DNA from 3 places in the Pseudomonas sp. Hz4 genome. Region 1 is predicted to be linked to each of the others. Evidence: predicted binding sites of a transcription regulator. Region 1 holds the regulator's gene; each other region holds the start of a gene.
What was found. The regulator FliA, encoded in region 1, starts transcription of late flagellar genes. The targets are predictions, from matches to a motif close to CTAAAGTTTNNNNNNNNNNNGCCGNTAA.
Positions count from the first base shown of each region.

Region 1 (12,639 bases):
TTGTTCCTCCCGGTCGAAATGGTCGACCGAGAAATAGCTCAACGTATTAATGCGGGTGACGGAGAATTGACGGCGCTCTCTCGTCCCGGCGACTTGACCGGGGTCGGTGCAGTTTGTGTGCCAGCACGCTTCAACGCGGCATCCGGATGCGCATTGGCCGTTCCGGTACCGGTGAGACTGCGGCGTACATCAAGATTTCGTGACACCACCAGCACCACCCGACGGTTGCGCGCCCGCCCCTCGGCAGTCGCGTTGTTGGCCACAGGCTGGAACTCGCCGTAACCCACCGACGCCAGACGACCAGGGTTCACACCCTGCATCGCCAGCATGCGCACGATGCTCGCCGAACGGGCCGAGGACAGCTCCCAGTTGGTCGGGTACTGCGCGGTGCGGATCGGTTGATCGTCAGTGAAGCCTTCGACGTGAATCGGGTTATCGAACGGCTTCAGAATCGCTGCGACCTTGTCGATGATGTTGAACGCGATGTCACTGGGCATGGCGTCGCCACTGCCGAACAACAGGCTGGAATTGAGTTCGATCTCGACCCACAGCTCATTGCCGCGAATGGTCATCTGATTGGAGCTGATCAAGTCGCCGAACGCGGCGCTGATGTCGTCGGCGATGCTCTTGAGCGGATCGCTGGCACCCGCAATGCCGGCGTCGACCTGCTCGGCGTCTTTAACCAGCGGCTTGGCCGGGGTCACGGTCTTCGGTCGCTCGTCGCCAATCGGGATCGGCTTGAGCGCACGATCCGAATCGGTGAACACGCCAATCAACGCTTCCGAGATGACCTTGTACTTGCCTTCGTTGATCGAAGAGATCGAATACATCACGACGAAGAAAGCGAACAGCAACGTGATGAAGTCGGCGTACGAAACCAGCCAACGCTCATGGTTTACATGTTCTTCAGGTTGGCGACGACGTGCCATGGTCCATGTCTCCCATCAATCCATGAAGCCCTGAAGCTTCAACTCGATAGAGCGAGGGTTTTCACCTTCGGCGATCGACAGAATGCCTTCCAACAACATTTCGCGATAACGCGACTGCCGCAAAGCGACAGACTTGAGTTTGGCGGCAATCGGCAGCAGCACCAGGTTGGCACTGGCCACGCCATAGATGGTCGCGACGAAGGCCACGGCAATGCCGCTGCCCAGTTGAGATGGATCGGCCAGGTTGCCCATCACGTGGATCAGGCCCATCACCGCACCGATGATGCCGATGGTCGGCGCGTAGCCGCCCATGCTTTCGAAGACTTTGGCGGCTTCGATGTCGCGGCTTTCCTGGGTGTAGAAATCCACTTCCAAAATGCTGCGAATCGCTTCCGGCTCCGCGCCGTCCACCAGCAGTTGCAGGCCTTTGCGCGAGTAGTTGTCGGGTTCGGCGTCGGCCACCCCTTCCAGACCGAGCAGGCCTTCCTTGCGTGCGATCAGGCTCCAGTTCACAACGCGATCGACGCCACCGGCCAGGTCCACGCGCGGAGGGAACAGGATCCATCCCAGAATCTGCATGGCGCGCTTGAAGGCGCTCATCGGCGCCTGCAACAGCGCCGCACCGACGGTCCCACCGATCACGATCAACGCCGCCGGGCCGTTGGCCAGTGCGCCGAGGTGACCGCCTTCAAGGTAGTTGCCGCCAATGATGGCGACAAACGCCAGGATGATCCCGATAAGGCTTAAAACATCCATCAGATACAAGCCTCGACCAGATGCTTGCCAATATCGTCCAGGCCGTACACCGCGTCGGCGAGTTCGGCTTTGACGATGGCCATCGGCATGCCGTAAATCACGCAGCTGGCTTCATCCTGGGCCCAGATCGAGCTGCCGCCCTGCTTGAGCAGACGCGCGCCTTCGCGACCATCGGCGCCCATGCCGGTCAACACGACCGCCAGAACTTTGTCACCGTAGGTCTTGGCCGCGGAACCGAAGGTGATGTCCACGCACGGCTTGTAGTTCAAACGCTCGTCGCCCGGGAGGATTTTCACCGCGCCACGGCCGTCGATCATCATTTGCTTGCCACCCGGTGCCAGCAGCGCCAGGCCCGGACGCAGGATGTCGCCATCCTCGGCTTCCTTGACGCTGATGCGGCAGAGCTTGTCCAGACGTTCGGCGAAGGCCTTGGTGAAGGCGGCCGGCATGTGCTGGATCAATACGATGGGGGCGGGGAAGTTGGCCGGCAATTGGGTCAGAACCCGCTGCAGGGCAACCGGACCACCGGTGGACGTGCCGATGGCGACCAACTTGTAGGCCTTGCGTTTCGGCGCTGGCGACGACGAGGCGGATGCGTGCGTACGCGCCGGAATCGGCGCCGGTGCCGGACGCGCAGGCGCGCTGCTGCCGTAGCTACTGACGCTCGAAGGCGCAGGCGTCGGGGCTGGCGCGGCGACGGGTGCCGGAGCGCTGTAAGTGCTGGCACGACGGTTACTGCGCGAGATGCTGAGAATCTTCTCGCACAGCAGTTGCTTGACCTTCTCCGGGTTGCGGGAGATGTCTTCGAAATTCTTCGGCAGGAAGTCCACCGCGCCGGCGTCCAGCGCATCGAGAGTGACCCGAGCGCCTTCGTGGGTCAGCGAGGAAAACATCAACACCGGGGTCGGGCAGCGCTGCATGATGTGCCGCACCGCCGTGATGCCATCCATCATCGGCATCTCGTAGTCCATGGTGATCACGTCTGGCTTGAGGGCCAGCGCCTGATCAATCGCCTCTTTTCCGTTGGTCGCCGTGCCGACGACCTGGATGTTCGGATCCGCTGAAAGAATTTCCGAGACGCGGCGGCGGAAAAACCCCGAATCGTCCACCACCAGGACTTTGACTGCCATAAACACTCCGTTAGACGGAGCGAGGCTCAGTCGCCCCGCTCCACCAGAATCAAATACGCCGTGCGGCGTAACGCTTGAGCATGCTCGGTACATCGAGAATCAGCGCAATGCGGCCGTCACCGGTGATGGTGGCGCCGGACATGCCTGGGGTTCCCTGGAGCATTTTGCCCAATGGCTTGATGACCACTTCTTCCTGGCCCACCAATTGATCGACGACGAAGCCGATCCGCTGAGTGCCCACCGAAAGGATCACCACATGGCCCTCGCGCTGCTCTTCGTGAGCGGCGGAGGCGACCAGCCAGCGTTTGAGGTAGAACAATGGCAGCGCCTTGTCCCGCACGATCACCACTTCCTGGCCGTCCACCACGTTGGTGCGCGACAGGTCGAGGTGGAAGATCTCGTTGACGTTCACCAGCGGGAACGCAAACGCCTGGTTGCCGAGCATGACCATCAGCGTCGGCATGATCGCCAGGGTCAACGGCACCTTGATGACGATCTTCGAGCCTTTGCCCTTGGTCGAGTAAATATTGATGGTGCCGTTGAGCTGGGCGATCTTGGTTTTCACCACGTCCATGCCCACGCCGCGTCCGGAGACATCGGAAATTTCGGTCTTGGTCGAGAAACCCGGCGCGAAGATCAGGTTGAAGCAGTCGGACTCGCTGAGGCGATCTGCTGCATCCTTGTCCATCAAACCTTTTTTCACCGCGATAGCGCGCAAAACATCGGCGTCCATGCCCTTACCGTCATCAGAGATGGACAGCAGGATATGGTCGCCTTCCTGTTCAGCGGACAGGATCACCTTGCCGCTGCGAGGCTTGCCCATCGCTTCGCGCTCGGCCGGCTCTTCGATACCGTGGTCAACCGAGTTGCGCACCAAGTGGACCAGCGGGTCGGCCAGGGCCTCGACGAGGTTCTTGTCGAGGTCGGTTTCTTCGCCGACCAGTTCCAGGTTGATCTCTTTCTTGAGCTGGCGAGCCAGGTCGCGAACCAGACGCGGGAAGCGTCCGAAGACCTTCTTGATTGGTTGCATCCGGGTCTTCATGACCGCGGTTTGCAGGTCGGCCGTGACCACGTCGAGGTTCGACACCGCCTTGGACATGGCTTCGTCGCCGCTGTTGAGGCCCAGACGGACCAAGCGGTTACGCACCAGCACCAACTCGCCAACCATGTTCATGATTTCGTCGAGACGCGCGGTATCGACCCGCACGGTGGTCTCGGCTTCGCTGGCCGGTTTTTCCGCCGGTGGCGCGGCCGGGGCACGAGCCGGAGCCGGTGCAGCAGCAACAGGCTTCGGCGCTTCGGCTTTAGGCTCGGGCGCTTTGGCGACGGGTTTCGGTGCAACAGCCTTGGCAACCGGGGCTGCAACCGAAGCGCTGGCGCCCGACGCGTTTCCGACTTCAGTGAACTTGCCTTTGCCGTGCAATTCGTCGAGCAGCGATTCGAACTCGTGATCGGAAATCAGATCGCTGCCAGCCGCTTTGGCGGTGGGTGCGGCCGGGACAGGAGCCGCAGCAATGGCCGATTCCAGCGCATCAACGGCAAAGTTGCCCTTGCCGTGCAGCTGATCGAGCAGTGCTTCGAACTCGTCGTCGGTGATATCGGAGCTGTCGCCTGCCGCTTTCGGGGCAGCCGGTGCGGCTGGCGCCGGGGCTACCGCATCGACGGCGAACTGGCCTTTGCCGTGCAACTGATCGAGCAACGACTCGAACTCGGCATCGGTGATTTCGTCGCTGGCAGCGGCATTACTCGCTGGCAGTGGAGCCGCCGCCGGGGCCTCGGCCTGCGCCTTGACGGCGTTCAACGAGTCCAGCAGTTGTTCGAATTCGTTATCGGTGATGTCGCCCGACTCACTGTCAGCAGCCGGTGTTTCGACCCCTTCGGCAACCGGTGCGGCTTCTTCGGTTTTCGGCTCGGCCAGACGGGCCAGAGCTGCCAGCAATTCAGGCGTGGCAGCCGTGATCGGGCTGCGTTCGCGGACTTCGGTGAACATGCCGTTCACCGCATCCAGCGCTTCGAGAACCACGTCCATCAGTTCCGAGTCGACGCGTCGTTCACCCTTGCGCAGGATGTCGAACACGTTCTCGGCGATGTGACAGCACTCCACCAACTCATTGAGCTGGAGGAAGCCGGCGCCCCCTTTTACAGTGTGAAAACCGCGAAAAATTGCATTGAGCAAGTCCGCATCATCGGGTCGGCTTTCAAGCTCGACCAGCTGTTCGGACAGTTGCTCTAGAATCTCGCCGGCCTCAACCAGGAAATCCTGAAGGATCTCTTCATCGGCGCCGAAGCTCATGTGTATGGGTGCTCCTACAGGTCTAAAAACCTAAAATCCAAGACTGGATAGCAAATCGTCCACATCGTCCTGACCGGACACAACGTCTTCTCTTTTATCGGCATGAATCTGCGGACCTTCACCCTGAGAGAGATGTTTTTGCGGATCTTTTTCAGCCAGCATCGCTTCACGGTCATGTTCGATGCCCGCAAAGCGGTCCACCTGACTGGCCATGAGCACGAGCTTGAGCAGGTTGCTTTCAACTTCGGTGACCAATTGGGTCACACGCTTGATCACCTGACCGGTGAGGTCCTGGTAATCCTGAGCGAGCAGAATGTCGTTGAGGTTGCTCGACACAACGCGATTGTCTTCGCTGCTGCGTGTCAGGAAACCGTCGACTCGCCGGGCCAGTTCGCGGAACTCTTCAGCCCCGACTTCGCGACGCATGAACCGTCCCCAGTCGGTGCTCAAGGCCTGCGCTTCATGGCTCAGGCCGTTGACCAGCGGCGTGGCGTTTTCCACCAGGTCCATGGTGCGGTTGGCCGCGGCCTCGGTCAGCTTGACCACATAGCCCAGACGCTCGGTGGCGTCCGTGATCTGTGACACTTCCTCGGCTTGCGGCATGTTCGGGTCAATCTGGAAATTGACGATCGCACTATGCAGCTCGCGAGTGAGCTTGCCCACTTCTTGATACAGGCCGCGGTCACGGGTCTGGTTGAGCTCATGGATCAGTTGCACGGCGTCGCCGAACCTGCCTTTTTCAAGACTTTCGACCAGTTCGACAGCGTGTTTTTTCAGGGTCGACTCGAAATCGCCCTGTGAAGATTCGTTATGCTCCATAGCTCCCCCGTGGCGCAGTTTCTCAACCGATGCGTTCGAAAATCTTTTCGATTTTTTCTTTCAACGCCTGGGCCGTAAAGGGTTTGACCACATAGCCGTTAACACCGGCCTGGGCTGCCTCGATGATCTGCTCGCGCTTGGCTTCAGCGGTCACCATCAGCACCGGCAGATGCTTGAGCTTTTCATCGGCACGCACATGGCGCAGCAAATCGATACCGGTCATGCCAGGCATGTTCCAGTCCGTTACCAGAAAGTCGATGCTCCCGCTGTTGAGCACCGGAATGGCAGTGGTGCCATCATCGGCCTCGACCGTGTTGGTGAACCCAAGGTCACGCAACAGGTTTTTTATGATCCGCCGCATCGTAGAGAAGTCATCAACGATGAGGATTTTCATGTTCTTGTTCAATTCGACCTCCAAGCAGTCTTAAACGCGCCCAGCACCTGGACGCGCCATTTCAATCAATCCGGCAAAGCACTCAATGACTGTCTGGAGCACAACAGATCGGGACCCGTGCGGTTCAACACCCCACCAGCCGCGTTCGCAGTGTCCCCACACTGCCTTCAGCGCGCTCGCCACTCCCCCAAACGCCCCCGCAAACGGGCCGCGCACTGGCTGTGTAACTGGCTGACCCGCGATTCGCTGACCCCCAGGACTTCACCGATTTCCTTGAGATTCAACTCTTCGTCGTAGTACAGCGCCAACACCAGTCGCTCACGCTCCGGCAAATTGGCAATCGCGTCCGCCAGTGCCATCTGGAAGCGTTCATCTTCCAGATCGCGCGACGGCTCCAGATGAGCACTGGCGCCATCCTCGTGCAGCCCTTCGTGTTCGCCGTCCTGCAACAGATCGTCGAAACTGAATAACCGGCTGCCCAGGGTGTCGTTCAAAATCCCGTAATAATCGTCGAGACTCAATTGGAGTTCGGCCGCAACCTCGTGATCTTTAGCGTCACGACCGGTTTTAGCTTCAATCGAGCGAATGGCGTCGCTGACCATCCGGGTATTGCGGTGGACCGAACGTGGCGCCCAGTCCCCCTTGCGTACTTCATCGAGCATCGCGCCGCGGATTCGTATGCCCGCGTACGTCTCGAAACTCGCGCCTTTGCTGGCGTCGTATTTGGTCGACACTTCAAGCAGGCCAATCATCCCGGCCTGGATCAGGTCTTCGACCTGGACACTGGCCGGCAGACGCGCCAGCAAGTGGTAAGCGATGCGTTTAACCAGTGGCGCGTAACGCTCGATCAGCTCGTACTGCGCGTCACGTGCCGACTTCTTGTAGAGGTTGTAGCCGCTGGCTGTCATAGCACCGGTCCTGCCGTTTGTTGCACGAGGCGCTCGACGAAAAACTCCAGGTGCCCACGCGGGTTGGCAGGCAACGGCCAGGTATCGACCTTCTGTGCAATGGCCTTGAACGCCAGGGAGCACTTGGAACGCGGGAAGGCTTCATAGACGGCGCGCTGCTTCTGCACAGCTTTGCGCACGCTTTCGTCGTAAGGCACCGCGCCGACGTATTGTAAGGCGACGTCGAGGAAGCGATCTGTGACCTTGGTCAACTTGGCGAACAGGTTGCGACCTTCCTGCGGGCTCTGAGCCATGTTGGCCAGGACGCGGAAGCGGTTCATGCCGTAATCGCGGTTTAGCAGTTTGATCAGTGCGTAGGCATCAGTGATCGAGGTCGGTTCGTCGCAGACCACCAGCAAGACTTCTTGCGCTGCGCGAACGAAACTGACTACCGAGTCACCAATGCCCGCAGCGGTGTCGATCACTAATACGTCGAGATTGTCGCCGATATCGCTGAACGCCTGGATCAGGCCGGCGTGTTGGGCCGGGCTCAGATGAACCATGCTTTGAGTGCCGGACGCGGCCGGGACGATGCGGATGCCGCCAGGGCCCTGCAACAGAACATCGCGCAGCTCACAGCGGCCTTCGATCACATCGGCCAACGTACGTTTGGGTGTCAGTCCCAGCAGGACGTCAACGTTCGCCAGCCCCAGATCGGCGTCCAGCAGCATGACGCGCCGGCCGAGCTCAGCTAGAGCCAGGGACAAGTTCACTGACACGTTAGTTTTCCCGACGCCACCTTTGCCGCCGGTCACCGCGATCACCTGTACGGGATGCATGCTGCCCATGAATTTTCTTTACCTTGTCTTACTTAGACGGAGGCCACATTACTGGCTGCGCGTTCACAAAATGAACAATGCATGGCAGACCATCGATGTAGGTACAAAAACGGTTCATTAATACCTCAGCCGACCTGCTTGGTCGGGCTGTGGTAAATATCAGCGAACATGTCAGCCATGGCTTCTTCGCTGGGTTCTTCTTGCATTTGCACGCTGACGGCGCGACTGACTAACTGATGACGACGCGGTAGATGCAAATCATCCGGAATCCGCGGGCCATCGGTCAGGTAGGCCACCGGCAATTCATGACTGATGGCCAGGCTCAACACCTCGCCCAGACTTGCCGTTTCATCCAGTTTAGTCAGGATGCAGCCAGCGAGGCCGCAGCGTTTGTAACTGTGATAAGCGGCCGTTAGAACCTGTTTCTGGCTGGTGGTTGCCAACACCAGATAATTCTTCGATTTGATCCCACGACCGGCCAGGCTTTCGAGCTGCATGCGCAGTGCCGGATCGCTGGCCTGGAGGCCCGCGGTATCGATCAGCACCACGCGTTTGCGCAGCAAGGGCTCCAGCGCCTGCACCAGCGACTGACCCGGGTCGACGTGAGTCACCGACACATTGAGGATCCGGCCAAGGGTCTTGAGCTGCTCCTGAGCACCAATACGGTAGCTGTCCATGCTCACCAACGCGATATTCTGCGCGCCGTACTTGAGCACGTAGCGGGCGGCGAGCTTGGCCAGCGTGGTGGTCTTGCCCATGCCGGCAGGGCCGACCATGGCAATCACACCGCCCTCTTCCAGCGGCTCGATTTCCGGTGTGGCGATCATCCGCGCCAGGTGCGCCAGCAACATGCGCCAGGCCTGACGAGGTTCTTCAATATCAGTAATCAGGGCCAGTAAATCGCGCGACAACGGGCCGGACAAGCCGATGCGTTGCAGGCGACGCCACAGATTGGCCTGGGCCGGACGGCTGCCTTGCAGCTGATTCCAGGCCAGGGAGCCGAGCTGCACTTCCATCAGTTCGCGCAAACTGTTGAGTTCGAAACGCATCGAGTCGAACGCACGCGGGTCAACGCCACCGGAGGCTGGCGCAGCGGCCGGTGCAGGCCGACGGGGTTCGGCGTAAGTCGGTTCGATCAGCGGCTCGGCGGCGGTCAGTGGCAGGCCGGCGAACAACTGGCGATTGGTGCTCTTGTCGCTCTCGCCTTCGCCTCGCAGGCTCAGTTCGGCCTGGGCGGTAACGATCCGCGACTGGGTCTTGCGCAACTCGTCTTCGAGCTCCATGTTCGGAACGCGCGGGGCCAGCGCTGATAATTTGTAATCCAGTGCCGCCGTCAACTCGACACCACCGGCGATCCGGCGGTTGCCAATGATGGCAGCATCAGCGCCCAGCTCATCACGAACCAGCTTCATGGCCTGACGCATATCGGCGGCGAAAAAACGCTTAACTTGCATAAACCACTACCTCAGCCGTTGGGCCCTACTGTCGCAACGATGGTCACTTGCTTGTTGTCAGGAATTTCCTGATACGCCAACACGTGCAAACCCGGGACTGCCAATCGGCCGAATCGCGACAGCATCGCGCGAACCGGACCGGCTACCAGCAGAATCACCGGCTGACCTTGCATTTCCTGACGCTGCGCCGCATCGATCAACGAACGTTGCAGTTTTTCAGCCATGCTTGGCTCCAGCAGAACGCCCTCTTCCGAGCCTTGTCCTGCCTTCTGAAGACTATTGAGCAATATTTGTTCCAACCTTGGCTCCAGGGTGATCACTGGTAGCTCGGAGTCAGTGCCTACGATGCTTTGCACGATAGCGCGGGATACGCCGACGCGCACGGCAGCCACCAGCGCGGCAGTATCTTGACTCTTGGCGGCATTGTTGGCGATGGCCTCGGCAATGCTGCGAATGTCCCGTACTGGCACCTGTTCGGCCAGCAAAGCCTGCAAAACTTTCAGTAGCTGCGACAGAGAGACCACACCTGGTACCAGCTCTTCAGCCAGTTTTGGCGAGCTTTTGGCCAGCAATTGCATGAGTTGCTGCACTTCTTCGTGACCGATCAACTCGCTCGAGTGCTTGTACAAAATCTGGTTCAAGTGGGTTGCCACTACCGTACTGGCATCGACCACGGTGTAACCGAGGGATTGCGCCTGGGCACGCTGGCTGATTTCGATCCAGACTGCCTCCAGACCGAAAGCCGGATCTTTGGCGGTAATGCCGTTGAGCGTCCCGTAGACCTGCCCCGGGTTGATCGCCAGTTCGCGGTCCGGGTAAATCTCCGCTTCGGCCAGGATCACCCCCATCAGGGTCAGGCGATAGGCACTCGGCGCCAGGTCGAGGTTGTCACGGATATGCACAGTCGGCATCAGGAAGCCCAGATCCTGCGACAGCTTCTTGCGCACGCCTTTGATTCGCGCCAGCAACTGACCACCCTGGTTGCGGTCCACCAGCGGAATCAGCCGGTACCCGACTTCCAGGCCGATCATGTCGATCGGGGTCACGTCGTCCCAGCCCAGTTCCTTGGTTTCCTGGGCGCGAGCCGGGGATGGCAGCTGTTCCTGTTGACGCTTGACCTCCTGCAGAGCTTGAACCTTGACCACGTTCTGTTTTTTCCAGAACAGGTACGCGCCGCCGGCCGCCAGGGCCGCCATGCTGAGAAAGGAGAAGTGCGGCATGCCGGGCACCAGGCCCATGACCGCCATCATACCCGCCGCCACTGCCAACGCTTTTGGCGAGGCGAACATCTGGCGACTGATCTGCTTGCCCATGTCTTCCGAGCCGGACGCACGGGTCACCATGATCGCCGCCGCTGTCGATAACAACAGTGATGGCAATTGCGCCACCAAACCGTCACCGATGGTCAATAGCGCGTAAACCTTGCCAGCGTCGCCGAAGCTCATGCCGTGCTGGAAGATACCGACGGCCATGCCGCCGATCAGGTTAATGAACAGAATCAGCAGGCCGGCAATGGCGTCACCACGCACGAACTTGCTGGCACCGTCCATCGAACCGTAGAACTCGGCTTCCTGGGACACTTCCATCCGGCGCATTTTGGCTTGGTTCTGATCGATCAGGCCGGCGTTCAAGTCGGCGTCGATTGCCATTTGTTTACCCGGCATCGCATCGAGGGTGAAGCGCGCGCTCACCTCGGAAATCCGCCCGGCACCCTTGGTCACTACGACGAAGTTGATGATCATCAAAATCGCGAAGACCACGATACCGACCACGTAGTTACCGCCGATCACCACCTCACCGAAGGCCTGGATCACCTTACCCGCGGAGGCGTGACCGTCCTGACCGTGGAGCATCACCACCCGCGTGGAGGCCACGTTCAACGCCAACCGCAGTAGCGTTGCCACCAGCAGAATGGTCGGGAACACCGCGAAATCCAGCGGTCGCAAGGCATAAACGCACACCAGCAACACCACGATCGACAAGGCAATGTTGAACGTGAAGAACACGTCCAGGAGGAACGGCGGGATCGGCAACATCATCATCGCCAGCATGACCAGCAGCAACAACGGCACACCCAGATTGCCCCGACTTAAGTCGGCAACGTTTGTGCGAGCACTGTTGAGTAACTGAGAGCGATCCACCGGTTTTCCCCGTTCCTATAAAGCAAACTTTTGACGCCTGAAGCACGCGCAAAGCGGCTACTGCAAGAAACCTTCCAACTTTTGCGGGGGGTTGAAACAGGGGGAGGTTATTGATGGATTTGTAGCGCCTGAACCGGCGCCTTCGCGGGCACTACCCGCACAAAACTCAGGAATCGCGCCGCAAGTCCGGTGGTATCGGCAGATCGCCCTTGAGCGGATCCGGGCGCTTGCCCTTGCCGGCGCGGTGCTGGCGGATCTGGTAGACGTAAGCGAGCACCTGGGCGACGGCAAGATAGAGCCCGCCAGGGATTTCCTGATCAAGTTCGGTGGAGTAGTAGATCGAACGCGCCAGCGCCGGCGACTCAAGCAACAGCACGTCGTTGGCCACAGCGATTTCACGGATTTTCAAGGCCAGGAAGTCGCTGCCCTTGGCGATCAGCATCGGCGCCCCGCCCTTGTCCGGATCGTACTTAAGCGCTACGGCGTAGTGGGTCGGGTTGGTGATGACCACATCGGCGTCGGGGATCGCCGCCATCATCCGGCGCTGGGACATGTCGCGCTGTAGCTGGCGAATCCGTTGCTTGACCTCCGGCCGCCCTTCCTGATCTTTATGCTCGTCACGCACTTCCTGCTTGGTCATCAGCAGTTTCTTGTGACTCTCCCAGAGCTGCACCGGCACGTCCACCGCAGCGATGATGATCAGCCCGCAAGCCATCCACAAAGTGCTCCAGCCGACCACTTGCAGGCTGTGAATAATCGCCTGGTCCAGCGGTTCGTGCGCAATGCGCAACAGGTCGTCGATGTCGGCGGACAACACTGCCAGAGCTACGAATAACACGATCAGGAATTTTGCAAAGGCTTTGATCAGTTCCACCAGGGCCTTGGTGGAGAACATCCGCTTGAGACCGCTGAGGGGATTCATGCGGCTGAATTTGGGCGCCATGGTGCTGGCCGAGAACAGCCACCCCCCCAGAGAAATAGGGCCTATCAACGCCGC
Region 1 covers NZ_CM142719.1:4,428,741-4,441,379, forward strand. Annotated here, with positions in the region: gene motD (flagellar motor protein MotD) at 39-929, opposite strand; gene ACYZTR_RS20195 (flagellar motor protein) at 945-1,685, opposite strand; gene ACYZTR_RS20200 (protein-glutamate methylesterase/protein-glutamine glutaminase) at 1,685-2,815, opposite strand; gene ACYZTR_RS20205 (chemotaxis protein CheA) at 2,865-5,108, opposite strand; gene ACYZTR_RS20210 (protein phosphatase CheZ) at 5,139-5,927, opposite strand; gene ACYZTR_RS20215 (chemotaxis response regulator CheY) at 5,950-6,321, opposite strand; gene fliA (RNA polymerase sigma factor FliA) at 6,489-7,229, opposite strand; gene fleN (flagellar synthesis regulator FleN) at 7,226-8,056, opposite strand; gene flhF (flagellar biosynthesis protein FlhF) at 8,173-9,501, opposite strand; gene flhA (flagellar biosynthesis protein FlhA) at 9,513-11,642, opposite strand; gene flhB (flagellar biosynthesis protein FlhB) at 11,809-12,639, opposite strand, start outside.

Region 2 (12,639 bases), 1.9 Mb from region 1:
CGGCTGCGACTACCTCAAAGAAATCAACTTCATCTGATTCAACCCAACCCCAAGAATGGAGCAAGACCATGAGCACTCTGCAACCCGATACCCTGATCAAAAATCCTCAAGGCTGCCACGTGGTGTCCTCGGTGGAAGTGCCGGCCGACGCCGAGAAAGTCTGGGCAGTGGTCGGTAACTTTGCCGGCTTCGATCAATTCATTCCGGCGCTGTCGCACATCGAAATGACCGGCGAAGGCGTGTCGTCCCTGCGCAAGAAATTCTTCAAGGACGGCAACCTGGTGGTCGAGCAGCTCAACTCGCGGGATGACAAAGCGCTGAACATGACGTGGACCACGATTTACAACACCTTGGGCGTGGCCAATTTGTGGGCGGCAATGAGTGTTGAACCGCTGGATGCGGGTAAGTCGCGGGCGACCTGGACCATCATCGCCGAACCCGCACAGGGCGGTGCAGAGGCGTTGCCGGGGTTCAAGGATTTCGTCCAGGGCTTTGCCGATGACGCGATGAACAATGTGCTGAAACTGTTTGCGTAAGGCATAAGAAAGCCCGCTGCGGATCATTCCACAGCGGGCTCTTTTTTACATCGTTTGATCAGATTTTGAAGCTATCAACCAACTGCTTCAACCGGTTCGCCTGCAACGACAACGCATCACAATCCTTCAACGTTTCATTGAGGTTGGCCACGCTCTGCTGGTTCAGCAGGTTGATCTGGTTAACGTCGACGTTGAGGGTTTCCACGACCGCCGTCTGCTCTTCGGTCGCCGCGGCCACCGACTGGTTCATACCGTCGATTTCGCCGATGCGCTGGGTCACGCTGACCAGACGCAAACCGGCCTGATTCGCCACTTCAACGCTCTGCTCGCTGGAGGCCTGACTGGCGTTCATGGTTGTCACTGCTTCGCGAGAGCCGATCTGCAGCGAGGTGATCATCTTGTGGATCTCCTCCGCCGATTCCTGGGTACGGTGAGCGAGGTTACGCACCTCGTCCGCTACCACCGCAAAACCACGACCGGCTTCACCGGCACGGGCCGCTTCGATGGCCGCGTTGAGCGCGAGCAAGTTGGTCTGTTGGGAGATGCCTTTGATCACATCCAGAATGTGCCCGATGTTGTCGGTGCTGGCGTTCAGGGTTTCGATCTGAGTGCAGGACAGGCTGATTTTCTGCGACAACTCGGTCATCGCCAGAATGGTTTTCTCCACCACCTGACGACCGTCATCGGCCTGCTCGCTCGCACCGCTGGCGTGCTGGGAAGCATCGGCGGCGTTGCGGGCGATTTCCTGAGTGGCGGCGCCCAATTGATTAATCGCCGCGGCGACGCTGTTGGTGCGGGCGCTTTGCTCGTCGGAGCCGACGATCGAGGCGTTGGACGAGGCCATCACCCGTTGCGACAGGTCGTGAACCTGACGGGTTGCCGACGACACTTCGGAAATCGACGCGTGAATTCGCTCCACGAACTGGTTGAACGAACCGCCTAGCGCACCGAACTCGTCTTTGCTTTCCACGGCCAGGCGACGGGTCAGGTCGCCTTCGCCCTGAGCGATGTCCTGCATCGCACGGCCCATGGTGATCAGCGGACGCATCAGCACGTTGATCAGCAGGCTCAACAGCACCGCAATGGCCGTCACGGCGACGAACATAGCGATCAGCGCAGAAGTGCGGAATTGGCTGAGTGGCGCGTAGGCCTTGTCCTTGTCGATTGACAGACCGATGTACCACTCGGCATTGGGCAGACCACTGACCGGAGTAAACGAAAGGATACGGTCCTGCTTGTTCAGGCTGACTTCCTGATTGCCCTTCTCGATGCGCACGCCGGCGTTCGGGTAGATGTCCTTCAGGTTTTTCATCACCTGGTCTTTGTCCGGACTGACGATCACCTGACCGTCGGCGCTGACCAGGAACGCGTGGCCGATGCCACCGAAGTCCACCGAGTTGATGATCTTCACCAGTGTTTCCAGACTCAGGTCACCACCGACCACGCCGAGCAACTCGCCGTTCTTTTTCACCGGCAGGGCGATGGTCACCACCAGGCCACCGACGGCAGCCATGTAAGGCGGAGTCAGCATGGTTTTGTCGGCAGCCACCGCTTGTTTGTACCAGGGACGCTGACGCGGATCGTAACCGTCAGGCATCTTCGCGTCCGGGCGCTGAGTGAACACGCCGTTGGCCTGGCCCACGTAGGTGAACTGGAAGTTCGAGGTGAGGGCCGGTTGATCGACCAGCGCCCGGAGGTCGGCATTGGCGCCTTGATGTGCAACGTTCTGCGCGAGGTTTTCCAACACCAGCACGCGACCGCTCATCCAGTTCTGCACGCTGCTAGCGGTCAGGTCACCGGCCTGCTGGACGCTCGATTCAAGGTTTTGACGGATGGTATTTCGCTGCAGATAGTCGTTGTACAAAGTGAACAACGCAAAGGCCAGCACCACAACGCCGGAAGCGGCCAGCAGGATTTTATGACTGAATTTGAGATTCATTTCATGCGACTTCTTATGCAAAAAGTGGGGATGCGTTCAGGGTTGCAGCATTCCATGTAACAGCGCAGGCAGTGCTCTGGGGCCGCTCTACGTTGGTGCACGCATGTCTCATCAGTCTGTCGGCACAAACCGGAAAAATCTTAGGCGCTTGTAGGAAATGATCGGCATTCCTGTCAGATACCCGCCAAAACGGCGTGCCAGAGCGCCTGATCAGCCTTTTTTGTAAGAACGGTTACTCGTACGGCAGTTGCAAATTAGCCAACCCTTGATGACAATCCGACAAATTATCATTTGTGACGTTCGGGCTTTCGCGTTCATGTTCTCACCTGAGTTTGCAGTACAGGCGCTTTATCGAAGCCATCACGGTTGACTGAATACGTGGCCGACGCGCTTTCTCACTGCTACGTGCTGCGGTATGAAACGTGATGTCTGTGGATAACTCGTCGTTGAGTCGGAGCGGTGAGCTGCATCAGCAGGTGGTCAAACAAGCCATCCATTGACTGCTGCGCCTGCGTAACAACTCGGCTAATTCCAGGCTACGTCGACGGCATACGACTGGAACTCAACACCGCCAATGCAGCAGCGGCCGATCAATCTGACTCGCGGCGAGATCATCGTGACGTGCGGTGGGATCGACGAAGGATCTTCGTTTGACCGACCGCTGCGGGTGCACAGTCGTCACGGTGTGTATGAAGGCGTTGGGGCACGTTTCATCCTGCGTCAGGAGAACGACGGCACGCGACCCAGTGTTACCGCTGGTTGGGTCGTCATCCATTCGCCGCTTGCCGCCGATGGCATACTGACCCAGGTGCAGGCGGGGCAGAGCTATCTGATCGATCACCACCAGGCGAGTTTGGCGCCGCCTCTGGACATGGATGTCGGTGCCTGGGCTGACGATTTGCGGCTGTCCGGTGTTTTCCGTCTGGAGAACACCGACACATTGCTGGCCATCCTGCCGCAAACCCTGCCGGTGCAACTGCGTTATCGCACTCGTTGGTGGGTGACACTGGAGCGACAGGCCTGAATTATTTTTGGTGGGTTTTCCGGGCAAGTCCGGCTAAGTCAGTAAGCACTTCAATTCTGACCTCAGCGACTTCCTACGAAAACCTACAATGACTGCGCGCGCCATCAGAAAGAACCCTCTTCATTTCATCGCCGATTCAGCCGTACGCGCTGCGCTGTTTTCTACTGCGCTGAGTGTCAGCGTGTTGCCGACCCTGGGCAGCATGGATGGCTACAACGCGACGCATAGCCAGATCGCCACCAAGATCAGTGCCGCGCTGCTGGAAACCCCGCGAAGTGCGTCTGCGGTGACCCATGAGCAAATGGACAATCAAGGTTCGCAAACGGTGTCCCAGGCCATGCGTTACACCCCCCGGCGTGCTGACCGGCCCGTATGGCGCAATCCACCGCTATGACTATGTGGCGTTACGCGGCTTCAACGCCGGTTCGGTATCTGGACGGCTTGAAGTCGATGGGTGACAGCGGCACCTATAGCACCACTAGCCAGCACCTGATTCCAGGGGCTGGCTTTGGCGTCTCTGCGGGAACATTCCACTGGTTTGGCAATGGCGTCACTGAGCGTTTAGCGAGCCCATAATGACAAAACCCCTGTCTGCGTTAGCAGAAAGGGGTTTAGGAATTCAATCTTGACGATGACCTACTCTCACATGGGGAAACCCCACACTACCATCGGCGATGCATCGTTTCACTGCTGAGTTCGGGATGGGATCAGGTGGTTCCAATGCTCTATGGTCGTCAAGAAATTCTGTGACCAGCCCGTTACAGCGTAACGTGCCAGCAAAATTGGTGACTTATACTAAAACAAAACCCCTACCTGCATACGCAGATAGGGGTTTCGGAATTTAATCTTGACGATGACCTACTCTCACATGGGGAAACCCCACACTACCATCGGCGATGCATCGTTTCACTGCTGAGTTCGGGATGGGATCAGGTGGTTCCAATGCTCTATGGTCGTCAAGAAATTCGGTAGCCAGGTCGTGGGCCTTTGCAGGTTCACGCTCCAGCGAATGGGTAAGTGATAGATTTGTGTGTTGCATTGCGAATTTTCGACTGTGTCGTCTTCACACACCGCAATCTGGTGCTCTTTCGCTTTTCAGCTCGAAGCCTGCAAATTGCTTGGGTGTTATATGGTCAAGCCTCACGGGCAATTAGTATTGGTTAGCTCAACGCCTCACAGCGCTTACACACCCAACCTATCAACGTCGTAGTCTTCGACGGCCCTTCAGGGGACTCAAGGTCCCAGTGAGATCTCATCTTGAGGCTAGTTTCCCGCTTAGATGCTTTCAGCGGTTATCTATTCCGAACATAGCTACCCGGCAATGCCACTGGCGTGACAACCGGAACACCAGAGGTTCGTCCACTCCGGTCCTCTCGTACTAGGAGCAGCCCCTCTCAAATCTCAAACGTCCACGGCAGATAGGGACCGAACTGTCTCACGACGTTCTAAACCCAGCTCGCGTACCACTTTAAATGGCGAACAGCCATACCCTTGGGACCGGCTTCAGCCCCAGGATGTGATGAGCCGACATCGAGGTGCCAAACACCGCCGTCGATATGAACTCTTGGGCGGTATCAGCCTGTTATCCCCGGAGTACCTTTTATCCGTTGAGCGATGGCCCTTCCATACAGAACCACCGGATCACTAAGACCTACTTTCGTACCTGCTCGACGTGTCTGTCTCGCAGTCAAGCGCGCTTTTGCCTTTATACTCTACGACCGATTTCCGACCGGTCTGAGCGCACCTTCGTACTCCTCCGTTACTCTTTAGGAGGAGACCGCCCCAGTCAAACTACCCACCATACACTGTCCTCGATCCGGATAACGGACCTGAGTTAGAACCTCAAAGTTGCCAGGGTGGTATTTCAAGGTTGGCTCCACGCGAACTGGCGTCCACGCTTCAAAGCCTCCCACCTATCCTACACAAGCAAATTCAAAGTCCAGTGCAAAGCTATAGTAAAGGTTCACGGGGTCTTTCCGTCTAGCCGCGGATACACTGCATCTTCACAGCGATTTCAATTTCACTGAGTCTCGGGTGGAGACAGCGCCGCCATCGTTACGCCATTCGTGCAGGTCGGAACTTACCCGACAAGGAATTTCGCTACCTTAGGACCGTTATAGTTACGGCCGCCGTTTACCGGGGCTTCGATCAAGAGCTTCGCGTTAGCTAACCCCATCAATTAACCTTCCGGCACCGGGCAGGCGTCACACCCTATACGTCCACTTTCGTGTTTGCAGAGTGCTGTGTTTTTAATAAACAGTCGCAGCGGCCTGGTATCTTCGACCGGCATGGGCTTACGCAGTAAATGCTTCACCCTCACCGGCGCACCTTCTCCCGAAGTTACGGTGCCATTTTGCCTAGTTCCTTCACCCGAGTTCTCTCAAGCGCCTTGGTATTCTCTACCCAACCACCTGTGTCGGTTTGGGGTACGGTTCCTGGTTACCTGAAGCTTAGAAGCTTTTCTTGGAAGCATGGCATCAACCACTTCGTCACCCAAAGGGTAACTCGTCATCAGCTCTCGGCCTTAAGATCCCGGATTTACCTAAGATCTCAGCCTACCACCTTAAACTTGGACAACCAACGCCAAGCTGGCCTAGCCTTCTCCGTCCCTCCATCGCAATAACCAGAAGTACAGGAATATTAACCTGTTTTCCATCGACTACGCTTTTCAGCCTCGCCTTAGGGACCGACTAACCCTGCGTCGATTAACGTTGCGCAGGAAACCTTGGTCTTTCGGCGTGGGTGTTTTTCACACCCATTGTCGTTACTCATGTCAGCATTCGCACTTCTGATACCTCCAGCAAGCTTCTCAACTCACCTTCACAGGCTTACAGAACGCTCCTCTACCGCATCACCTAAGTGATACCCGTAGCTTCGGTGTATGGTTTGAGCCCCGTTACATCTTCCGCGCAGGCCGACTCGACTAGTGAGCTATTACGCTTTCTTTAAAGGGTGGCTGCTTCTAAGCCAACCTCCTAGCTGTCTAAGCCTTCCCACATCGTTTCCCACTTAACCATAACTTTGGGACCTTAGCTGACGGTCTGGGTTGTTTCCCTTTTCACGACGGACGTTAGCACCCGCCGTGTGTCTCCCATGCTCGGCACTTGTAGGTATTCGGAGTTTGCATCGGTTTGGTAAGTCGGGATGACCCCCTAGCCGAAACAGTGCTCTACCCCCTACAGTGATACATGAGGCGCTACCTAAATAGCTTTCGAGGAGAACCAGCTATCTCCGAGCTTGATTAGCCTTTCACTCCGATCCACAGGTCATCCGCTAACTTTTCAACGGTAGTCGGTTCGGTCCTCCAGTTAGTGTTACCCAACCTTCAACCTGCCCATGGATAGATCGCCCGGTTTCGGGTCTATTCCCAGCGACTAGACGCCCTATTAAGACTCGCTTTCGCTACGCCTCCCCTATTCGGTTAAGCTCGCCACTGAAAATAAGTCGCTGACCCATTATACAAAAGGTACGCAGTCACCCAACAAAGTGGGCTCCCACTGCTTGTACGCATACGGTTTCAGGATCTATTTCACTCCCCTCTCCGGGGTTCTTTTCGCCTTTCCCTCACGGTACTAGTTCACTATCGGTCAGTCAGTAGTATTTAGCCTTGGAGGATGGTCCCCCCATATTCAGACAAAGTTTCTCGTGCTCCGTCCTACTCGATTTCATGACTAAGAGATTTTCGCGTACAGGGCTATCACCCACTATGGCCGTACTTTCCAGAACGTTCCGCTAATCTCAAAGCCACTTAAGGGCTAGTCCCCGTTCGCTCGCCACTACTAAGGGAATCTCGGTTGATTTCTTTTCCTCAGGGTACTTAGATGTTTCAGTTCCCCTGGTTCGCCTCTTAAGCCTATGTATTCAGCTTAAGATAACCATCTTATGATGGCTGGGTTCCCCCATTCAGACATCTCCGGATCAAAGTCTGTTTGCCGACTCCCCGAAGCTTTTCGCAGGCTACCACGTCTTTCATCGCCTCTGACTGCCAAGGCATCCACCGTATGCGCTTCTTCACTTGACCATATAACCCCAAGCAATCTGGTTATACTGTGAAGACGACATTCGCCGAAAATTCGCATTCTTACTCATTAAGAGCAACTCACAAATTTTACCTTAGCCTGTAACAACACCAGTGAAAGTGTTGCCCAGTCTATCTTTCTATCACATACCCAAATTTTTAAAGAACGATCTAGCCAAAGACTAGAAATCAACATTCACCATCGTCACGATGGAATGCTCATTTCTAAGCTTTCAACAACAGAAGCAGTTAGTGGTGGAGCCAAACGGGATCGAACCGTTGACCTCCTGCGTGCAAGGCAGGCGCTCTCCCAGCTGAGCTATGGCCCCGTATTTCTACAGGCGTTTCCCACACAAAATTGGTGGGTCTGGGCAGATTCGAACTGCCGACCTCACCCTTATCAGGGGTGCGCTCTAACCAACTGAGCTACAGACCCAATTTCGAGCTATAAGGCCGACCTCACCCCGCTCTCTACCACCGAGCATCGGGTGCGCTCTAACCAACCAAGCTACAACCCCTTAGGGCTGCTTCTTATCGTCTTCTTCAATGAATCAAGCAATTCGTGTGGGAACTTATGGAGCAGCTGATGTCGTCGATTAAGGAGGTGATCCAGCCGCAGGTTCCCCTACGGCTACCTTGTTACGACTTCACCCCAGTCATGAATCACACCGTGGTAACCGTCCTCCCGAAGGTTAGACTAGCTACTTCTGGTGCAACCCACTCCCATGGTGTGACGGGCGGTGTGTACAAGGCCCGGGAACGTATTCACCGCGACATTCTGATTCGCGATTACTAGCGATTCCGACTTCACGCAGTCGAGTTGCAGACTGCGATCCGGACTACGATCGGTTTTCTGGGATTAGCTCCACCTCGCGGCTTGGCAACCCTCTGTACCGACCATTGTAGCACGTGTGTAGCCCAGGCCGTAAGGGCCATGATGACTTGACGTCATCCCCACCTTCCTCCGGTTTGTCACCGGCAGTCTCCTTAGAGTGCCCACCATGACGTGCTGGTAACTAAGGACAAGGGTTGCGCTCGTTACGGGACTTAACCCAACATCTCACGACACGAGCTGACGACAGCCATGCAGCACCTGTCTCAATGTTCCCGAAGGCACTCCGCTATCTCTAGCAGATTCATTGGATGTCAAGGCCTGGTAAGGTTCTTCGCGTTGCTTCGAATTAAACCACATGCTCCACCGCTTGTGCGGGCCCCCGTCAATTCATTTGAGTTTTAACCTTGCGGCCGTACTCCCCAGGCGGTCAACTTAATGCGTTAGCTGCGCCACTAAGAGCTCAAGGCTCCCAACGGCTAGTTGACATCGTTTACGGCGTGGACTACCAGGGTATCTAATCCTGTTTGCTCCCCACGCTTTCGCACCTCAGTGTCAGTATCAGTCCAGGTGGTCGCCTTCGCCACTGGTGTTCCTTCCTATATCTACGCATTTCACCGCTACACAGGAAATTCCACCACCCTCTACCATACTCTAGCTCGACAGTTTTGAATGCAGTTCCCAGGTTGAGCCCGGGGATTTCACATCCAACTTAACGAACCACCTACGCGCGCTTTACGCCCAGTAATTCCGATTAACGCTTGCACCCTCTGTATTACCGCGGCTGCTGGCACAGAGTTAGCCGGTGCTTATTCTGTCGGTAACGTCAAAACACTTACGTATTAGGTAAATGCCCTTCCTCCCAACTTAAAGTGCTTTACAATCCGAAGACCTTCTTCACACACGCGGCATGGCTGGATCAGGCTTTCGCCCATTGTCCAATATTCCCCACTGCTGCCTCCCGTAGGAGTCTGGACCGTGTCTCAGTTCCAGTGTGACTGATCATCCTCTCAGACCAGTTACGGATCGTCGCCTTGGTGAGCCATTACCTCACCAACTAGCTAATCCGACCTAGGCTCATCTGATAGCGCAAGGCCCGAAGGTCCCCTGCTTTCTCCCGTAGGACGTATGCGGTATTAGCGTCCGTTTCCGAGCGTTATCCCCCACTACCAGGCAGATTCCTAGGCATTACTCACCCGTCCGCCGCTCGCCACCAGGTACAAGTACCCGTGCTGCCGCTCGACTTGCATGTGTTAGGCCTGCCGCCAGCGTTCAATCTGAGCCATGATCAAACTCTTCAGTTCAAACATCTTTGGGTTTTTAAGAAACCCTAAACTTGGCTCAGCAATCGTTGGTTACATCTTTGATTTCTCGCGGAGTAACTTGTGATGCTGATAATCTTGTTGACTATCAGTCTGACCCCACAAGCACCCACACGAATTGCTTGATTCAGTTGTTAAAGAGCGGCTGGTTAAGATCTTTCGTCTCAACCGAGGCGCGCATTCTACAGCAGCGCCTGTTACTGTCAAGCGGTTATTTTAAGAAGTTTTCAAAGTTTCCTCTGCAACTTCAACCACTTGCGCTTTCGATCTCTCGTTAGCGGGAGGCGAATTCTACAGCGTTACTCGCTGCTGTCAACACCTCTTTTACACCGCTTTCGACCGAGAAGATCGAACCGTTAAAAGAGCCAAACAACCCCGCTCTTTCAACTCCTTCTGGGCTTCGATGAACTGAAGCAACTCGCTGTCGAAAACTGCGCAACTCATTGTTTACCAAGGAGTTTTCCGTTTCGACTGCGCCGGAAGTGGGCGAATTATAGACTTCCAGAATCTGACGTCAACCCTTAATTGCGCTTTTCTATCAATCACTTGTAGAAAGATGGAAACCAGCCCGTTCCCCTCTATATAGGAGAGCAAATTCACTCCCCTCTATATAGAAGGGATTCTCAGAGTACCCCAGCCTCTTTGAAAGCCGCCACGGTCCCAGCATCCAGACCCAGCACTCGCTGCAGAACCTCCAATGTGTGCTCACCCAATAAAGGAGGCGCATTGCGGTATTCCACAGGCGTTTCGGACAGGCGAATCGGACTCGCCACCTGCGGCACCATCCCTGCCAGCACATGAGGCAACTCAATTGCCAACCCACGCGCCTTAACCTGCGGATCGGCAAACACCTGAGCCAGATCATTGATTGGGCCGCACGGCACGCCTGCTTGCTCCAGCTGCAGCACCCACTCTGCAGTCGTCTTGAACACCGTCGCCTGGCGGATGAGCGGAATCAATACCGCACGATTCGCCACCCGCAACTTATTGGTCGCAAAGCGTGGATCATCCGCCCACTGCGGCTGACCTGCCACTTCAGCAAATTTGCGAAACTGCCCGTCATTACCCACGGTAAGGATGAAGTCTCCATCCGCCGTAGGAAAGTCCTGATAAGGCACAATATTCGGATGAGCATTACCCAGGCGCTGCGGAGCATTACCTGTAGTCAGGTAATTCATTGCCTGGTTAGCCAGACAGGCCACCTGAACATCCAGCAGCGCCATATCAATATGCTGACCGCCGCCGTCATGATCCCGATGAGCCAGTGCCGCCAGGATAGCCACCGTCGAGTAGAGACCGGTCAAGATGTCCGTCAGCGCCACGCCGACTTTTACCGGGCCAGCACCTTCGTCGCCTTCGGGACGCCCAGTCAGGCTCATCAGACCGCCAAGCCCCTGGATCATGAAGTCATAACCCGCGCGCTTGGCGTAAGGGCCCGTCTGGCCAAACCCGGTAATCGAGCAATAGATCAGATTCGGATTGATCGCCTTTAGCGACTCGTAGTCCAGCCCATAAGCCGCCAGACCACCCACCTTAAAGTTCTCGATGAGGATGTCCGACTTGGCCGCCAACTCACGCACCAGCTTTTGCCCCTCAGGGCGCGTGAAGTCGATGGTGACCGATTGCTTGTTACGATTGGTCGACAAGTAATAAGCGGCTTCGCTGGTGTTCTCGCCATAGGCGTCTTTAAGGAAGGGAGGCCCCCAGGCGCGCGTGTCATCGCCATTGCCCGGCCGCTCGACCTTGATCACCTCGGCGCCGAGGTCAGCAAGAATCTGTCCGGCCCAGGGCCCCGCCAGCACCCGCGATAAATCCAGTACCCGTAAATGCGAAAGCGCGCCCATGGCTTTTCTCCTATTAATAGAACGCCTGGATGCCAGTCTGCGCACGACCGAGGATCAGTGCGTGCACGTCATGCGTACCCTCATAGGTATTCACTACTTCCAGGTTGACCAAATGGCGAGCAACACCGAACTCATCGGAAATACCGTTACCACCCAGCATGTCGCGCGCCATGCGAGCAATGTCTAGGGACTTGCCGCAGGAATTGCGCTTCATCATCGAAGTGATCTCGACCGCCGCAGTACCTTCATCTTTCATACGACCCAGACGCAGGCAGCCTTGCAACGCCATGGTGATCTCGGTTTGCATGTCGGCCAGCTTCTTCTGGATCAGCTGAGTGGCGGCCAGTGGGCGTCCGAACTGCTGACGATCCAGGGTGTACTGGCGAGCGGTGTGCCAGCAGAACTCGGCAGCACCCAGCGCGCCCCAGGAAATGCCATAACGTGCCGAGTTGAGGCACGTAAAAGGACCTTTCAAACCACGGACATCCGGGAAGATGTTCTCTTCAGGGACAAACACGTTGTCCATGACGATCTCGCCGGTGATGGATGCACGCAGACCAACCTTGCCGTGAATCACAGGAGCACTCAGGCCTTTCCAGCCCTTCTCCAGAACGAAGCCACGGATGTCACCAGCGTCGTCCTTACCCCAGACCACGAACACGTCGGCAATCGGGCTGTTGGTGATCCACATCTTGTTGCCGGTCAGGCTGTAGCCGCCTTCTACTTTGCGTGCACGAGTAATCATCGCGCCCGGGTCGGAACCGTGGTTAGGTTCGGTCAGACCGAAGCAGCCAATCCATTCGCCTGAGGCCAGTTTCGGCAGATACTTCTGTTTCTGGGCCTCGGTACCAAATTCATTGATCGGCACCATGACCAGCGAAGACTGCACACTCATCATCGAGCGATAGCCGGAGTCGACACGCTCGACTTCACGGGCGATCAGGCCGTAGCTGACGTAGTTCAGGCCACTGCCACCATACTGCTCGGGGATGGTCGCGCCCAGCAGGCCAACCTCACCCATCTCGCGGAAGATCGCCGGGTCGGTCTTTTCATGGCGGAAAGCTTCGAGAACACGCGGCGCGAGCTTCTGCTGGGCGAATTGCTCAGCGGTGTCGCGGATCATG
Region 2 covers NZ_CM142719.1:350,252-362,890, reverse strand. Annotated here, with positions in the region: gene ACYZTR_RS01660 (non-ribosomal peptide synthetase) at 1-37, shown strand, start outside; gene ACYZTR_RS01655 (SRPBCC family protein) at 69-536, shown strand; gene ACYZTR_RS01650 (methyl-accepting chemotaxis protein) at 595-2,475, opposite strand; gene ACYZTR_RS01645 (FecR family protein) at 3,050-3,499, shown strand; partial or broken gene ACYZTR_RS01640 (TonB-dependent receptor plug domain-containing protein) at 3,693-3,976, shown strand; rRNA gene rrf (5S ribosomal RNA) at 4,123-4,238, opposite strand; rRNA gene rrf (5S ribosomal RNA) at 4,345-4,460, opposite strand; rRNA gene ACYZTR_RS01625 (23S ribosomal RNA) at 4,629-7,520, opposite strand; tRNA gene ACYZTR_RS01620 (tRNA-Ala) at 7,771-7,846, opposite strand; tRNA gene ACYZTR_RS01615 (tRNA-Ile) at 7,877-7,953, opposite strand; rRNA gene ACYZTR_RS01610 (16S ribosomal RNA) at 8,115-9,653, opposite strand; gene ACYZTR_RS01605 (CaiB/BaiF CoA transferase family protein) at 10,295-11,515, opposite strand; gene ACYZTR_RS01600 (acyl-CoA dehydrogenase) at 11,529-12,639, opposite strand, start outside.
Region 2: the regulator FliA is predicted to act here: its motif matches at 2,592-2,619, upstream of ACYZTR_RS01650 (methyl-accepting chemotaxis protein).

Region 3 (6,925 bases), 1.5 Mb from region 1:
TTGAGCACCGTGGAAACGTTAGGGTGTAAAGTAGCACAACTTGCTGTTCAGCGGACCGCCGGGCACGGGTAAAACACTCCTGGCGAGTCGTTTGCCTGGGTTGCTGCCTCCGTTGGCCGAACATGAGGCGCTGGAAGTGGCGGCCATTCAATCCGTCACCAGTTGCGTGCCGTTGAGCCATTGGCCACAGCGCCCGTTTCGCCAGCCGCATCATTCGGCGTCGGGCCCGGCATTAGTGGGCGGTGGATCAAAACCACAACCTGGCGAAATCACCCTCGCCCATCACGGCGTTCTGTTTCTTGACGAACTTCCGGAGTTTGATCGCAAGGTGCTGGAGGTATTGAGAGAACCGCTGGAATCCGGGCATATCGTGATTTCCCGCGCCAAGGATCGTGTGCGGTTTCCGGCGCGATTCCAGTTGGTTGCAGCCATGAATCCGTGCCCCTGTGGGTATCTTGGCGAACCCAGTGGCAAATGCAGTTGTACACCGGACATGGTCCAGCGTTATCGCAACAAATTGTCGGGGCCGCTGTTGGATCGCATCGACCTGCACCTGACCGTCGCCCGGGAAGCCACGGCGTTGAATCCTGCGCTCAAACCCGGAGATGACACGGCAACCGCCGCGCTGCTGGTCGCCGACGCCAGGGAGCGCCAACACAAGCGCCAAGGCTGCGCAAATGCCTTCCTTGATCTGCCGGGACTGCGCCGGCACTGCAAGTTATCCACCGCCGACGAAACCTGGCTGGAAACTGCGTGTGAGCGACTGACACTGTCGCTGAGGTCGGCGCATCGGCTGCTGAAGGTAGCGCGGACGCTGGCCGACCTTGAGCAAGTCGATGCCATTACCCGGGAACACCTCGCCGAAGCGTTGCAGTATCGACCATCGACTCAGTAAGTGAGTAAACGAGTCGCCCCCCTTCGCGAGCAGGATCGCCGCCTCAAGAATGGTGGTCAACCAATCTCTGTGGGAGCGTGGCTTGCCCGCGAAGGCGGCTTCGAAGATGCCTCAACGAAACCGGTCGACCTCCGCTCGCAACTCCGCAGCCAGGCTTTCCAGCTCTTTAGCCGTGACGGCCAGATTCGATACCACTTCACGCTGCTCGCTGTTGGCCAGCGCAATGCTCTGCAGATTGCTGCTGAGCAATGTCGCGGTGCTGCTCTGCTCCTGCGTCGCCGTGGTAATCGCCGCGAATTGCTGCCCGGCAGAACGGCTTTGCTCGTCGATACGTGCCAGGGCACTGGCGACGTTGGCGTTGCGCGACAGGCCTTCCTGCATCAACACGTTGCCCTGTTCCATGGTGCTGATGGCGTTGCCGGTTTCCTGCTGAATGCTTTGGATCATGCCGGAAATTTCGTCAGTCGCTTCGCGAGTGCGTGAAGCCAGGTTGCGAACTTCATCGGCCACCACTGCAAAACCACGACCCTGCTCGCCGGCACGAGCGGCTTCGATGGCGGCGTTGAGCGCCAGCAGGTTGGTTTGATCGGCAATCGAGGTAATCACACCGACAATGCCACCGATTTCCTGGGAGCGCTGACCCAAAGTATTGATCACCGTCGCCGTGCTCTGAAGCGCGCCGGCGATTTGCTCCAGAGACGAGGACGCTTCGTCCATCGACGTACGACCGATCTGGGTTTGCTGTGCGTTTTCCTGAGCCAGACGCTGGGTGCTGCCCATGTTGTCGGCAATGTTCAGGGACGTGGCGCTGAATTCTTCCACGGCACCAGCCATGCTGGTGATTTCGCCCGACTGCTGCTCCATCCCTTCATAGGCACCGCCGGACAGACCGGACAAGGCCTGGGCACGGCTGTTGACCTCTTGCGAAGCCTTGCGGATGTGCTCGACCATGGTCGACAAGGCTTGACTCATCTGGTTGAAAGCGCGGGCCAGCTGACCGATCTCGTCGTTGCTCGACACGTTCAGCCGCACGCTCAAATCACCGGCACCCAAGGCTTCAGCCTGACGCACCAAATCACCCAGCGGCGCGAGCTTGCTGCGCAACAGCCAGACTGCCGAGCCCACAGCGATCAACATTGCCAGCAGACTGCCAATCGCCAATTGAATACCGACGCTCCAGGTCACCGCACGGATTTCGGTTTTCGGCATGCTCGCCACGACCGACCATGGGCCGCCTTCAAACGGTACGGCAATGCTGTAGAAATCTTCGGACTTATCGCTCCAGAACTCGCCCTTGCCCGACGTCTTCGCCAAGCGAATGATGCTCGGCGTCGCCTGATCCAGCGCTTGCACTCCCGCAATCGGCACCAGCCATTTGCTCTGTTCATCCAGCAGCGCCAGGGAACCGGTCTGGCCGATACGGAAGCGCTTGAGGTTGGCGAACTGCGCGTTCTGCGCGTCGGTGTAGTCGAATCCTACGAACAGGACGGCAATCACCTTACCGCTGCTGTCGCGTACGGGGGTGTACTGAGTCATGTAGGAGCGTTCGAACAGCAAGGCACGACCGACATAGCTCTGCCCCGCCATCAAGCGGGCATAGGCCGGGTTCGCGTGATCGAGCAGCGTGCCGATGGCCCGGTTGCCGTCCTGTTTGCTAAGTGAGGTGCTGACCCGAATAAAGTCTTCGCCGCTGCGCACAAACACCGTCGCAACGCCCGCCGTCATTTGCTTGAACTCGTCCACTTCCTCGAAGTTGTTGTTCAATACCTCGCTGCCCAGGTGCAGGCCCGGGGTCTGGGTGCCCGCCACGGTCACCGGTTCGTCCGGATGCACGCTCAGACCCGCGCTGAAGCGCTTCTCGAACAAACCGGCCAGGCGCTGGGTACTTTCCCGCAACGTGCCGTGAAAGGTGCTCAACTGATCGGCCAGCAACCGGGCTTCACTGGCCAGGTGCTCTTCGCGGGTGGCAAGGTTGGCGGTGTCCAGCGAACGCAGGGCGAACACGGTACTGCCAGTGATGACAATCGCCAGTATCACGGCAAGCGCAAGACCAAGCTGTGAGGCGATCCGGGCACGAGGTTGAGACATGACAGCTCCTGGCCGAGTGACCGGATCATCCTGATCACGACGCACACTCAGCAAAATTTCTAATGGGAATTACGTCGAACCTGCACGAAGGTTCCACCTGCAGATTTTCGGCGGCATACCTGAATACTTGAGTAATTAACCGGGATATGGCTGAAAGCCGCCATTGCGGCGGCTCTATCGATTCAGCTCAAGTGTTCGACGTCCGGTAATGCCATGGCGCGAACTTCGTATTGGAGGAAATCGCTGAGCCTGCGCAAACGTTCACCTCCGGGGCGTGTTTTCGGCCAGACGAGGTAATAATTCTCACCGCTGGCGACGGCAGTCGGCCACGGCAAACTCAGACGTCCCTGAGCCACATCCTCCGCGACCATCAGCAGATCGCCCATGGATACGCCATAACCTCGAGCGGCGGCGATCATGCCCAGCTCCAGCGTGTCGAACACCTGCCCGCCCTTGAGTGATACCTGGTCCGCCAGCCCCATGCGTTCCAGCCAGCTGCGCCAGTCGCGACGATCCGGCGTTGGGTGCAGCAGTTCGGCATTGGCCAGCCGCGCGACATTCCACGGTTGATCCTGCAGAAGATTCGGCGCGCCGACTGGAATCAGCTCTTCCGGAAACAGAAAACTCGCCTCCCAGTCCGGCTGAAAATGCCCGTTGCTGAGGATGACGGCACAGTCGAACGGTTCATGGTTGAAGTCCACCGAGTCGACATCCATCCAGGCGCTGGTCAATTGCACCTCATTGCCTGGTTGCAGGTGCCGAAAGCGGCTGAGCCTTGCCAGCAGCCAACGCATGGTCAGGGTCGACGGCGCTTTCATGCGCAGGATGTCATCCTCGGCGCGCAAGGTATTGCAGGCCCGCTCCAGCGCGGTGAAGCCTTCACGAATGCCCGGCAGGATCAGCCGCGCCGATTCGGTCAATTGCAGATTGCGCCCGCTGCGGTGAAACAGCCGACAGGCAAAATGGTCTTCGAGCGTACGAATATGTCGGCTGACCGCACTTTGCGTGATCGATAATTCTTCGGCCGCACGGGTAAACGAGCTGTGCCGCGCCGCCGCTTCGAATGCGCGCAGGGCATACAAGGGAGGAAGACGACGAGACATTCGGAAAGCTCCTATAGCGCGATTCGGTCACCCTAGCAGAAACTCTCCAGCATGAGTTTGAATCATGCCACCCATCCTTTTTATCCCTTTGTGCAAACCCGGTAGAGCGCCGAGAATCGACGCGTTCCTGTCCACTTTGGCTTTCCTTTTCTCTTTAAGCGCGGAGCGTGATGACCATGCAGCATCCAGCACGTACCGAACTCTGGGCCATCCTGCGGCTGGCGGGGCCGTTGATTGCCTCGCAGTTGGCGCACATGCTGATGGTCCTCACCGACACCTTGATGATGGCGCGCCTGAGTCCCGAAGCGTTGGCCGGGGGTGGCCTGGGCGCGGCGACTTACTCGTTCGTGTCAATTTTCTGCATCGGCGTCATCGCGGCGGTCGGCACCTTGGTGGCGATCCGTCAGGGCGCGGGCGACATCGTCGGCGCTGCGCGGCTGACTCAAGCCGGGCTTTGGCTCGCATGGCTGATGGCGCTGGTGGCCGGGCTGCTGCTGTGGAACCTGAAACCGGTATTGCTGATGTTTGGCCAGACCGAAACCAACGTCCATGCGGCAGGACAGTTCCTGCTGATCCTGCCGTTCGCCCTGCCCGGCTACTTGAGTTTCATGGCCCTGCGCGGTTTCACCAGCGCCATCGGCCGGGCGACGCCGGTGATGGTGATCAGTCTGGGCGGCACCGTGGCCAACTTCGTCCTCAACTACGCGTTCATTACCGGGATGTTCGGCTTGCCAAAAATGGGCCTGGTGGGGATTGGCCTGGTCACCGCGATCGTCGCCAACCTGATGGCCGTGGCACTCGCGCTGCACATCCGTCGGCATCCGGCCTACGACGCTTACCCCTTGCGTCAGGGCCTGTCGCGGCCCAACCGTCAGTACCTTAAGGAACTGTGGCGCCTGGGCCTGCCCATCGGCGGCACCTATGCAGTGGAAGTCGGGCTGTTTGCCTTTGCGGCGCTGTGCATGGGCACTATGGGCAGTACGCAACTGGGCGCACACCAGATCGCCCTGCAAATCGTCTCGGTGGCGTTCATGGTTCCGGCGGGCATTTCCTATGCGATCACCATGCGTATCGGTCAGCACTACGGCGCCGGGCAACTGCTGGATGCACGGCTGGCCGGACGGGTCGGGATTGCCTTTGGCGCGGCGGCGATGCTGGGCTTCGCCATGGTCTTCTGGCTGCTGCCGAATCAGTTGATCGGGTTGTTCCTGGACCACAATGACCCGGCGTTTCGCGAAGTCATCAATTTGGCCGTGAGTCTGTTGGCGGTAGCGGCGTGGTTCGAGCTGTTCGACGGCACGCAAACCATCGCCATGGGCTGCATTCGCGGGCTCAAGGATGCCAAGACCACGTTTCTGGTGGGTTTAGGGTGCTATTGGCTGATTGGCGCGCCAGCCGCCTGGTGGATGGCCTTCCATTTGGATTGGGGGCCAACGGGCGTCTGGTGGGGATTGGCGCTGGGGTTGGCGTGCGCGGCGGTGAGCTTGACGTGGGCGTTTGAGTGGAAGATGAAGCGGATGATCAGGCAGGAGCCGTCGTCTCAGACAGGTTTCCAGATGGCTCAGGCTGACTGAGATCCGCTGTGGGAGCGAGCTTGCTCGCGATGAGGTTGTGTCAGTTAACATTGATGTCGACTGACACACCGCTATCGCGAGCAAGCTCGCTCCCACATTTGTCCGTGGTTAGTTCACGACTTCCTGTGCAGGCTGCTGACTGCTGCCAAAGGTCAAATACTCAACCAGCTCCGCCAGCGGCAATGGCTTGCTGATCAGATATCCCTGCACCTGATCGCAACCAAACCCGCGCAAAAGTTTCAGCTGCTCCGGCGTTTCCACACCCTCGGCGACCACTTCAAGGTTGAGGTTGTGCGCCAGATTGATCATCGCGTGGACCAGCTTGCGATTCTCTTCCCGCTCTTCCATGCCGCCGACAAAGCTCTTATCGACCTTCAACAAGGCAATCGGCAGGCTGTTGAGGTGCACAAACGAAGAGAACCCGGTGCCGAAATCGTCCAGCGAGAAGCGCACGCCCAAACGCCCCAGGGCGTCCATGGTTTGCTTGACCAGATCGCTGCGACGCATTACCGCGGTTTCGGTCAATTCGAATTCCAGCCATTGCGCCTCGACGCCACGCTCGGCAATCAACCGACTCAGCGTCGACAGCAACTGGCTGTCCTGAAACTGCCGGAATGACAGGTTGATCGCCATGTGCAACGCCGGCAAACCCCGTTCGCGCAACGCCTGCATGTCGCGCAAGGCGCGGGAAATCACCCAGTAACCCAGCGGCACGATCAAGCCGCTTTGCTCGGCCAGCGGCACGAATTCGCTGGGGGGCAGCAAGCCGCGTTCGCCATGACGCCAGCGCACCAAGGCTTCGAGGCCGACGATCTGGCCGTCCTCAAGGTTCAGCCGTGGCTGGTAATGCAACTCCAGCTCATCGCGGCGCAAGGCCCGGCGCAGCTCGCTTTCGAGGTCGGCTATGCTGCGCGCATTGCGATTGATGCGTTCGTTGAAGATGTGATAGGTGCAGCCCTGAGTGCTTTTGGCTTGTTGCATGGCGATGTGCGCGTGCCACATCAGCGGGTCGGCGCCAGCCTGGGCCCGGGCGTGGGCAATACCGAGGCTGGAGCCGATCAACAGGCTTTCGCCGTCGACCCAGTAAGGCTCGGCCAGCGCTTCGGTAATGCGTTCGGCCATCCATTCGGCGCGCTGAGGCGCGCGGCGGGTGTCGATCAGCAGGGCAAATTCATCGCTGCCCAGCCGCGCCAGTTGATCGCCGGCCTCAAGCTGGCTTTTCAGCCGCGCGACCACTTGCAGAATCAGCCGGTCACCGGCTTGGT
Region 3 covers NZ_CM142719.1:5,939,836-5,946,760, forward strand. Annotated here, with positions in the region: partial or broken gene ACYZTR_RS27490 (YifB family Mg chelatase-like AAA ATPase) at 35-895, shown strand; gene ACYZTR_RS27495 (methyl-accepting chemotaxis protein) at 1,007-2,983, opposite strand; gene ACYZTR_RS27500 (LysR substrate-binding domain-containing protein) at 3,166-4,086, opposite strand; gene ACYZTR_RS27505 (NorM family multidrug efflux MATE transporter) at 4,263-5,660, shown strand; gene ACYZTR_RS27510 (putative bifunctional diguanylate cyclase/phosphodiesterase) at 5,769-6,925, opposite strand, start outside.
Region 3: the regulator FliA is predicted to act here: its motif matches at 3,088-3,115, upstream of ACYZTR_RS27495 (methyl-accepting chemotaxis protein).